Linked DNA regions of Sediminicoccus sp. KRV36. The protein of the gene in region 1 interacts with the protein of each later gene in a pairwise test. Links are inferred from orthologs where the notes say so. Each region holds a gene or a part of one and is shown in the gene's direction. Other genes may lie near its edges.

Region 1 (3,898 bases):
GGGCGGCGGATGAGGCGGTTGAGGAAGCGCGGGCGCATCTGGCGGAACTGATGGGCGCTGAGGCGCGAGAGATCATCTTCACCTCGGGGGCGACGGAATCCAATAATATCGCCATCAAGGGCGCGGCGCGCTTTGGTGCCGAATCTGCTGGCAGCGATCACAAGGCTCCCCGGCGGATCATCACCCTCGCCAGCGAACATAAATGCGTCCTCGAATCCGTGCGCGACTTGGCAGCTGAGGGGTTTGAGCCCGTGATCCTGCCGGTCCGGCCCGATGGGCTGCTGGACCTGGATGTGCTGCGCGACGCCTTGCGGGAACCTACCCTGCTGGTCTCCGTCATGGCGGTGAACAATGAGACGGGGGTCGTGCAGGACCTCGCCGCCATCGGCGCGCTGGTGAAGGAGGCCGGCGCGCTGTTTCACACGGATGCCGCGCAGGCGGCCGGGCGCATTCCGCTCGATGTCGGTGCCATCCGGGCCGACCTGCTTTCGATCTCCGGGCATAAGATGTACGGGCCGAAGGGGATTGGCGCGCTGTATGTCCGCCGGCGGCCACGTGTGCGTCTTGCGCCGCTTTTCAGCGGAGGCGGGCAGGAGCGCGGCTTGCGCAGCGGCACTTTGCCGGCACCCCTGCTGGTCGGTCTTGGCGAGGCTGCGCGCATCGCCGCGGCCGAGGGCATGCTCGACGCCGGGCGTATCGCGGGCCAGCGCCAGCGCCTGCTCGATGGCCTGCAAGCGGCCATCCCTGGCCTGCGCGTGAACGGCTCGATGGAGGCCCGCGTTGCCGGCAACCTCAACCTGACCTTTCCCGGCGTGGCGGCGCAATCGTTGCTCGCGGCGCTGCCCGATCTTTGCCTCTCCACCGGTTCGGCCTGTTCCTCGGCCGAGATCGCCCCCTCCTACGTCCTCGGCGCGATGGGAATTCCCGAAGCCGAGGCTCGCGCCACCTTGCGGATTGGGCTGGGGCGCTTTACCTCGCCCGCCGAGATGGACCGTGCGGCCGCCCTCATCGGCACCGCTTGGCAACGCCTTGCCTCAACCCAAGCTGCCGCGGAGTAGTATCAGATCATGCCGAAGATGATTTTCATCGAGCGCGACGGCACGCGCCGCGAAGTCGAGGCGGCCCTGGGCCTCTCCGTGCTGGAGATTGCGCACCGCCATGGCGTGGATATCGAGGGGGCCTGCGAAGGCAGCCTCGCCTGCTCCACCTGCCATGTGATCGTGGATGGCGCTTGGTTCACGAAGCTTGTGAACCCCACCGAGGATGAGGAAGACATGCTCGACCTCGCTTTCGACCTGCAGGAGACCTCGCGGCTCGGCTGTCAGATCATCATGACCGAGGCGCTGGATGGCCTGGTCGTGAAGCTGCCCGCCGGCAGCCGCAATGCCGGCTGATCCGCTCGATTTCGGCGCGCCCGGCGGATTGTTCCGGCGGCTGCGCGAGGCCTCGGGCGCTGACTGGGTGGGCTATACGTGGCACCCCTTCGTGCGCCAGCTTTCCGCCGGCACGCTGCCGCTGGCCGCCTTCCAGCATTACCTGATCCAGGATTATTTGTTCCTGATCCACTTCGCCCGCGCCAAGGCGCTGGCGGTGGTCAAGGGCGAAAGCCTGAAGGCGATGCGCGACAAGGCGGCCGCCGTGCTTGCCATCCTGGATGAGACGCTCCTGCATTTGAAGTACTGCGCGGAATGGGGGCTTTCCGAGGCGCAGGTGACGCAGATCCCGGAGACGCTGGAAACGGTCAGCTATACCCGCTGGGTGCTGGATCGCGGGGTGGCCGGGGATATCCTCGACCTGGAAATCGCGCTTGTCCCCTGCACGGTGGGATATGGTGAAGTGGCGCGGCGCATCATGGCTGATCCGGGCCGGATGGTGACGGGAAACCCCTACCAGTCCTGGATCGAGAGCTATGCGGGTGAAGGCTACCAGGCCATGGCGGCTGCGGCGGCGCTGCGCATCGACGCACTGGGAATCAGCCACGGGGGGGAGGCGCGCTTTGCCACCCTGCTGCGAGATTTTTCCATGGCGGCGCGGCTGGAGCAGGGTTTTTGGCAGCAGGGGCTGAACGCTGCGCAAGTCGCGTTGCCCCGTGATTCCGATCGGGAAGTGCGGCTTCCCTCGGCCCGATGAAAATCCTCGTCGCCATGTCGGGCGGCGTGGACAGCAGCGTCGTCGCAGCCCTGCTGCATGAGCAAGGGCATGAGGTGATTGGGGCCACGCTCCAGCTTTATGATCATGGCGCGGCCGTTCAGAAGAAGGGCGCCTGCTGTGCGGGTCAGGACATCCATGATGCGCGCAACGTGGCCGAGCATCTGGGCATCCCGCATTACGTGCTGGACCGCGAGCAGCGCTTTAGGGAGGCGGTGATCCAGGATTTCGCCGATAGCTATGCCCGAGGCGAAACCCCGATCCCCTGCATTCGCTGCAACCAGACGGTCAAGTTCCACGACCTGACCGAACTCGCCAGCGATCTGGGTTGCGACATGCTGGCGACGGGCCACTACGCGCGCCGCCTGGACGGGCAGGACGGCGCCGAACTGCACCAGGCGGCCGACCCCGCGCGTGACCAGAGCTACTTCCTCGCCCACACGACCCGTGCGCAGCTGGCCCGGACGCAATTTCCGCTTGGCGGCTTTGCCAGCAAGGCTGAGGTGCGGGCGCATGCGGCCCGATTGGGCGTGGCCGTCGCGGACAAGCCCGATAGCCAGGATATCTGCTTCGTGCCCGCTGGCAGCTACGCCGACGTGGTGGGCAGATTCCGCCCCGAGGCGCTGGAGCCTGGCGAGATCGTGGATGAGTCCGGGAAAGTGCTGGGCCAGCATCGCGGGTTGGCACGCTACACTGTCGGGCAGGGTCGCGGGCTGGGACTTTCGCGACGCGAAGATGAGGAAGCGTTGTTCGTGGCCGCTCTCGATGCGCCAAGGCGGCGTGTTGTGGTGGCGCACCGTGCGGCGCTTGCCCAGGCGCGGATTCGCGTGGGCGACGTGAACTGGCTGACGGCGCCGATGTTCGGCGCATTTCGGTGCGAGGCAAAGCTGCGCGGGCGCGAAGCACCGGCGGCGATGACGGCGGAATGGGATGGCGTTGACTTGACGCTGGCGCCGGATGCCCCGTGCATCGCAGCACCTGGACAAGCAGCGGTGCTGTATCAGGCTGGTCGAGTGATTGCCGGCGGATTTATTCGCGGTGAGCCGCCCGAGCGCGCGGGCTAAGCAAATTCGTCTTGCCCCGGTCCGGGGCATTCCAGCTCCGTAGCGCATCGGCGGCGCTTGGGCGCTGCGCCTGCAATCGGCCCTTGGCGATTTGCCTTCGCAAAATCAGTTTGACGAGGGAAGAAGAATGTTTGTAGAACAAAATCCGAGTTTCTGATTTGTTCTCTGGAGGCGCTCACGGGCGCGTCCAGAAGCTTCCCAAGAAGGTTTCATGAAATGCTGACGCGCAAGCAGCTTGAGTTGCTAATGTTCATTCAGAGCCATCAGCAAGCCACCGGATTTTCTCCGTCGTTTGACGAAATGAAAGTCGCACTGTCTCTGAAGTCCAAATCCGGAATCCATCGCCTGATTTCAGGCCTTGAGGAGAGAGGGTTTATCAAGCGGCGTGCCCATCGAGCGCGCGCCCTCGAAATTGTACGTTCACCTCTCCAGTATTCTGATATCCTGAATAATTCTGGAAATAAAAAAGAATACAATTCATCTTACGTACAACTCGTTGGTGGAATTCCTAGGGAAGCGGAGATAAGTGCGACGATGATTCCGCTGCTTGGGCGTATCGCAGCAGGTTTACCAATTGAAGCAATTTCTGATCACGAAATGCTAACAGAGATTCCCTCCGATATGCTGATCGGTAAGGATTGTTACGCCCTTGAGGTAAGTGGCGAATCTATGCGCGATGCAGGCAT
Region 2 (3,868 bases), 1.7 Mb from region 1 along the record:
CGCATGACCTCTCCACCTATCTCGACCGTTCGGGCATCTGCGTTCGCGCCGGCCGCCATTGCGCCGAGCCGCTGCACACCCGCTTCGGGCTGGAGGGCGGCAGCACGCGGGCCTCTTTCGGGCTTTACACGACGCGGGGAGAGATTGATTTCCTCGCGACGAAGCTGACCGATGCGCGGAGGTTCTTTGCGTGAGCGCGCCGGCGGGATTTGACGAGCTGCAGGACCTCTACTCCAAGGTGCTGCGGGACCTTGCCCGCAATCCGGCGCATCGTGGCCGGCTGGAGAATGCCACCGCCACCGCGCGCGGTGACAACCCGATGTGCGGGGACCGGGTAGAAATCTTCATCAACCTCGATGGCCCGCGCATCACGGAAGCCATGTTCACCGGCCGTGGTTGTGAAATCTCCCAGGCCAGCGCGGCCCTGCTCACGGAGCTGGTTCGCGGCAAGTCGCCAGCTGAGGCCCGTGCCCTTGGCCAGGCCGTGGCGCGCCTCGCCCGCAGCGGCGAGCGCGACGAGACCAGCGAGGATCTCGCCCGCCTGTCCGTCTTTTCCGTCGTGAAGAATTTCCCGAGCCGCGTGAAATGCGCCACCCTCGCCTGGCACGCGCTTGATGCCGCGCTTGCGGGCGTGAAGGAGACCAGCAGTGAGTGAAAATGCGACCCATGGCAGCTGGACGCCCGCGGGCGAAGCCCTCCCCAAGGTTACCGAGGAGGGCGTGATTGCCGCCATCAAGACCGTGTTCGATCCGGAAATCCCGGTGGATATCTACGAACTCGGCCTGATCTACGCGATCGAGCTTGGCGATGACGGCAAGATCAAGGTGGAGATGACGCTGACCACCCCGTCCTGCCCCTCGGCGCAGGAATTGCCGAGCATGGCGGAAGAAGCCATCCGCCAGATCCCTGGCGTGACCGACTGCGAGGTCGAGATCGTCTGGGATCCGCCATGGGATCAGTCACGCATGAGCGAAGATGCGCGCCTTGCGCTCAACATGTTCTGAGGGAGACACGCGATGAGCACCACCACCGCCACCCCGCGTATCCGGCGCGAATTGCCGCCGCTGATGACCCTGTCAGACAGCGCGGCCGAGCGTTTGCGCGGCCTCTACGACAAGGGCGAAGCCGGCAAGCTGCTGCGCATCGGCGTCAAGACCAAGGGCTGCTCCGGCATGGCCTATGACCTGAGCTTCGTCGAGGAACCAGGCCCGGGCGATGAGCGCGTGAACGACAAGGGGCTGACCATCCTGGTGGACCGCAAGGCCACCCTGCATTTGATCGGCACCGTCATGGATTACGAGGTGAAGCCGATGAGTGCCGGCTTCGTCTTCGTGAACCCGAATGAGAAGGGCCGCTGCGGCTGCGGCGAGAGCTTCCACGTCTGAGGCACCTCAGCTGAACAGGCTGTAGAACATCCTCAGGCTGGTGGCTGCCAGGAAGATCGCGAAGGCGCGCTTCAGCCAGATCGGCCGGATGGTATGCGCCAGCTTCACGCCCCAGGGTGTGGCGATGATGGAAGTCGGCGCGATGAGCGCGAAGCCGATCAGGCTGACATAGCCGAGCGAGAAGGGCGGCAGGTTCGGATCACTCCACCCGCCCCAGATGAAGCCGATCGTCGCCGGCACCGAGATGATCAGCCCGAATACGCTGGAGGTCGCGACCGCCGCGCGGATCGGGTAGCCGAACATGGAGAGGATGGGCACGCCGAGCGTCCCGCCGCCGATCCCCATCATCGCACTCACGCTGCCCATGCCGATGCCGAGTGCCGCACGCGGGGGCCCATCGGGCAGCTTCTCGGCCACGCGGAAATCAATGCCGGTGAAGCCCATATTGAGCGCCACCAGCAGCGCCACCATGCCAAACACCGCGGTCAGCCCCTCACCCCGCACATGCACGGCGAGTGCCGTGCCCAGGGCGACGCCCAGCATCATGGGCAGCCAGATCGAGCGCAGCAGCGCCTCATCCATGGCGCCCGAGGCCCGGTGCTTACGCGCCGAGACGATGGAGGTGGGGATGATGGTGGCCAGCGACGTGCCGACGGCCAGCTTCATCTGCATCGCCTCAGGGATACCAAAGAGCGGGAAGACATTGAACAGCAGCGGCACGATGACGATGCCCCCGCCCACGCCCAGCAACCCCGCCAGCGTGCCCGACACCAGGCCCGTTGCCGCCATCGCCACCGCAAGCCCGGCCAGCCACCACATCTCGTTCATCGCGCATCATGACCCTTGTGTTCGCGCATGCGTGTAACCGCAGCGTCATCCGGCGCGAAGCCCCACCTTCCCGCCTGGCGCATCGCGTTCTAGCCTTGTCCTGAACAACGGCAGGAGGAATCGCGCCATGATGCTCAAGGACAAGGTTGCCATCGTCACCGGCTCAGGCGGTGGCATCGGGCGGGAAATCGCCATCGCCATGGCGGAAGCCGGTGCCAAGGTGGTGATCAACGACATCGGCGCCTCACTGGGCGGTGAAGGTTTCTCCACCAGCCCGGCCGAGCAGACCAAGGCCATCATCGAGCAGAAGGGTGGCTCGGCCGTCATCAACACCGACAGCGTTTCCGAATGGGAGAACGCGAAGAAGATCGTCCAGACCGCCATTGATGCCTTTGGCCGCGTGGATATCGTGGTGAACAATGCCGGCATCCTGCGCGACCAGATCTTCCACCGGATGACGCCGGAGGAATGGCTCTCGGTCATCAATGTGCATCTGAATGGCAGCTTCTTCGTCAGCCGTGCGGCGGCCGAGCATTTCCGGAAACAGGAGAGCGGCAGCCTGGTGCATATCACCAGCACGAGCGGCCTGATCGGCAATTTCGGGCAGGCGAACTACTCGGCGGCGAAGCTCGGCATCGTGGCACTCAGCAAGTCCATCGCGCTGGACATGAAGCGCTACAATGTGCGCTCCAATTGCCTCGCACCCTTCGCCTGGAGCCGCATGACAAGCAGCATCCCGGCCGAGACGCCGGAGCAGAAGGCGCGCGTCGAGCGCATCATGCGCATGGGGCCGGAGAAGAACGCGCCGCTCGCCGTCTTCCTCGCCTCGGACGCGGCGAAGGAAGTGACGGGCCAGATCTTCGCGCCCCGCATGCATGAGCTGTTTCTCTTCAGCCAGAACCGGCCGATCCGCTCCGTCCACAGCGAAAGCGGCTGGACGCCGGAGAAGATCGCCGAGATCGCACTCCCCGCCTTCCGCGCGAATTTCGTGCCGATGGAACGCTCGGGCGATGTGTTCAGCTGGGATCCGATCTGAACGTGAATTTCCAACTGAACGAGGAACAAGCGGCTTTTCAGCAGGTGGTGCGCGGCTTTGCCGAGCGCCACCTGGCGAAGGGCGCTGTTGAGCGCGCGCACACTGTCGGCTTCCCTTGGGATGTCGCGAAGCTGATGGCCGATCAGGGCCTGTTTGGCATCATGATCCCAGAGGAGGATGGCGGCGCCGGCGGCACCGTCTTTGACGCCGTGCTGGCCATGGAGCAGATCGCCCAGGTCTGCCCGCGCAGTGCCGATGTGCTGCAGGCCGGCAATTTCGGCGCTTTCCGGACCTTTGCCGAATATGCCTCCCCGTATCAGAAGGAACGCTTCTTCAAGCCGCTGCTGGCCGGTGAGGCCGTGGCCGCCGTTGGCATGACCGAACCTGACGCAGGCTCGGCCCTGACCGACCTCAAGACCTTCTGCACGCCGGATGGCGAGGGCTTCCGGCTGAACGGCCAGAAGGTCTTCACCACCAACTCCGCCGAGGCCAATGTCTTCGTCATCTATTGCCGCTTCGGGCCTGGCGTGGGTGGCATCGGCTCCGTGCTGGTGGAGCGCGGGATGGAGGGTTTCCGCCTCGGCCAACCCAGCCTCTACATGAATGACGAGGAGTGGTG

Evidence for each region.
Region 2: the proteins of LHU95_RS22010 (region 1) and LHU95_RS13480 interact in binary tests that used the Escherichia coli proteins (3 or more experiments, as listed by UniProt). The link is inferred for Sediminicoccus sp. KRV36 from one-to-one orthologs.

The regions. Positions count from the first base shown.
Region 1 is NZ_CP085081.1:4,620,718-4,624,615, reverse strand. The notes cover bases 1-2,730. They hold LHU95_RS22010 (ferredoxin family 2Fe-2S iron-sulfur cluster binding protein), read left to right. Parts: upstream 1-1,067; coding sequence 1,068-1,394; downstream 1,395-2,730. Other genes in these bases: mnmA (tRNA 2-thiouridine(34) synthase MnmA), read left to right, coding at 2,127-2,730; LHU95_RS22005 (TenA family protein), read left to right, coding at 1,384-2,130; LHU95_RS22015 (aminotransferase class V-fold PLP-dependent enzyme), read left to right, coding at 1-1,058. In the rest of the region: more of mnmA, read left to right, coding at 2,731-3,212; transcriptional repressor LexA, read left to right, coding at 3,429-3,898. UniProt on the Escherichia coli protein: Ferredoxin are iron-sulfur proteins that transfer electrons in a wide variety of metabolic reactions. Although the function of this ferredoxin is unknown it is probable that it has a role as a cellular electron transfer protein.
Region 2 is NZ_CP085081.1:2,877,738-2,881,605, forward strand. What follows is about bases 1-2,700. They hold LHU95_RS13480 (iron-sulfur cluster assembly accessory protein), read left to right. Parts: upstream 1-1,016; coding sequence 1,017-1,385; downstream 1,386-2,700. Other genes in these bases: LHU95_RS13465 (SufS family cysteine desulfurase), read left to right, coding at 1-194; sufU (Fe-S cluster assembly sulfur transfer protein SufU), read left to right, coding at 191-655; LHU95_RS13475 (SUF system Fe-S cluster assembly protein), read left to right, coding at 648-1,004; LHU95_RS13485 (sulfite exporter TauE/SafE family protein), read right to left, coding at 1,392-2,213; LHU95_RS13490 (SDR family NAD(P)-dependent oxidoreductase), read left to right, coding at 2,341-2,700. In the rest of the region: more of LHU95_RS13490, read left to right, coding at 2,701-3,249; LHU95_RS13495 (acyl-CoA dehydrogenase family protein), read left to right, coding at 3,252-3,868. UniProt on the Escherichia coli protein: Is able to transfer iron-sulfur clusters to apo-ferredoxin. Multiple cycles of [2Fe2S] cluster formation and transfer are observed, suggesting that IscA acts catalytically.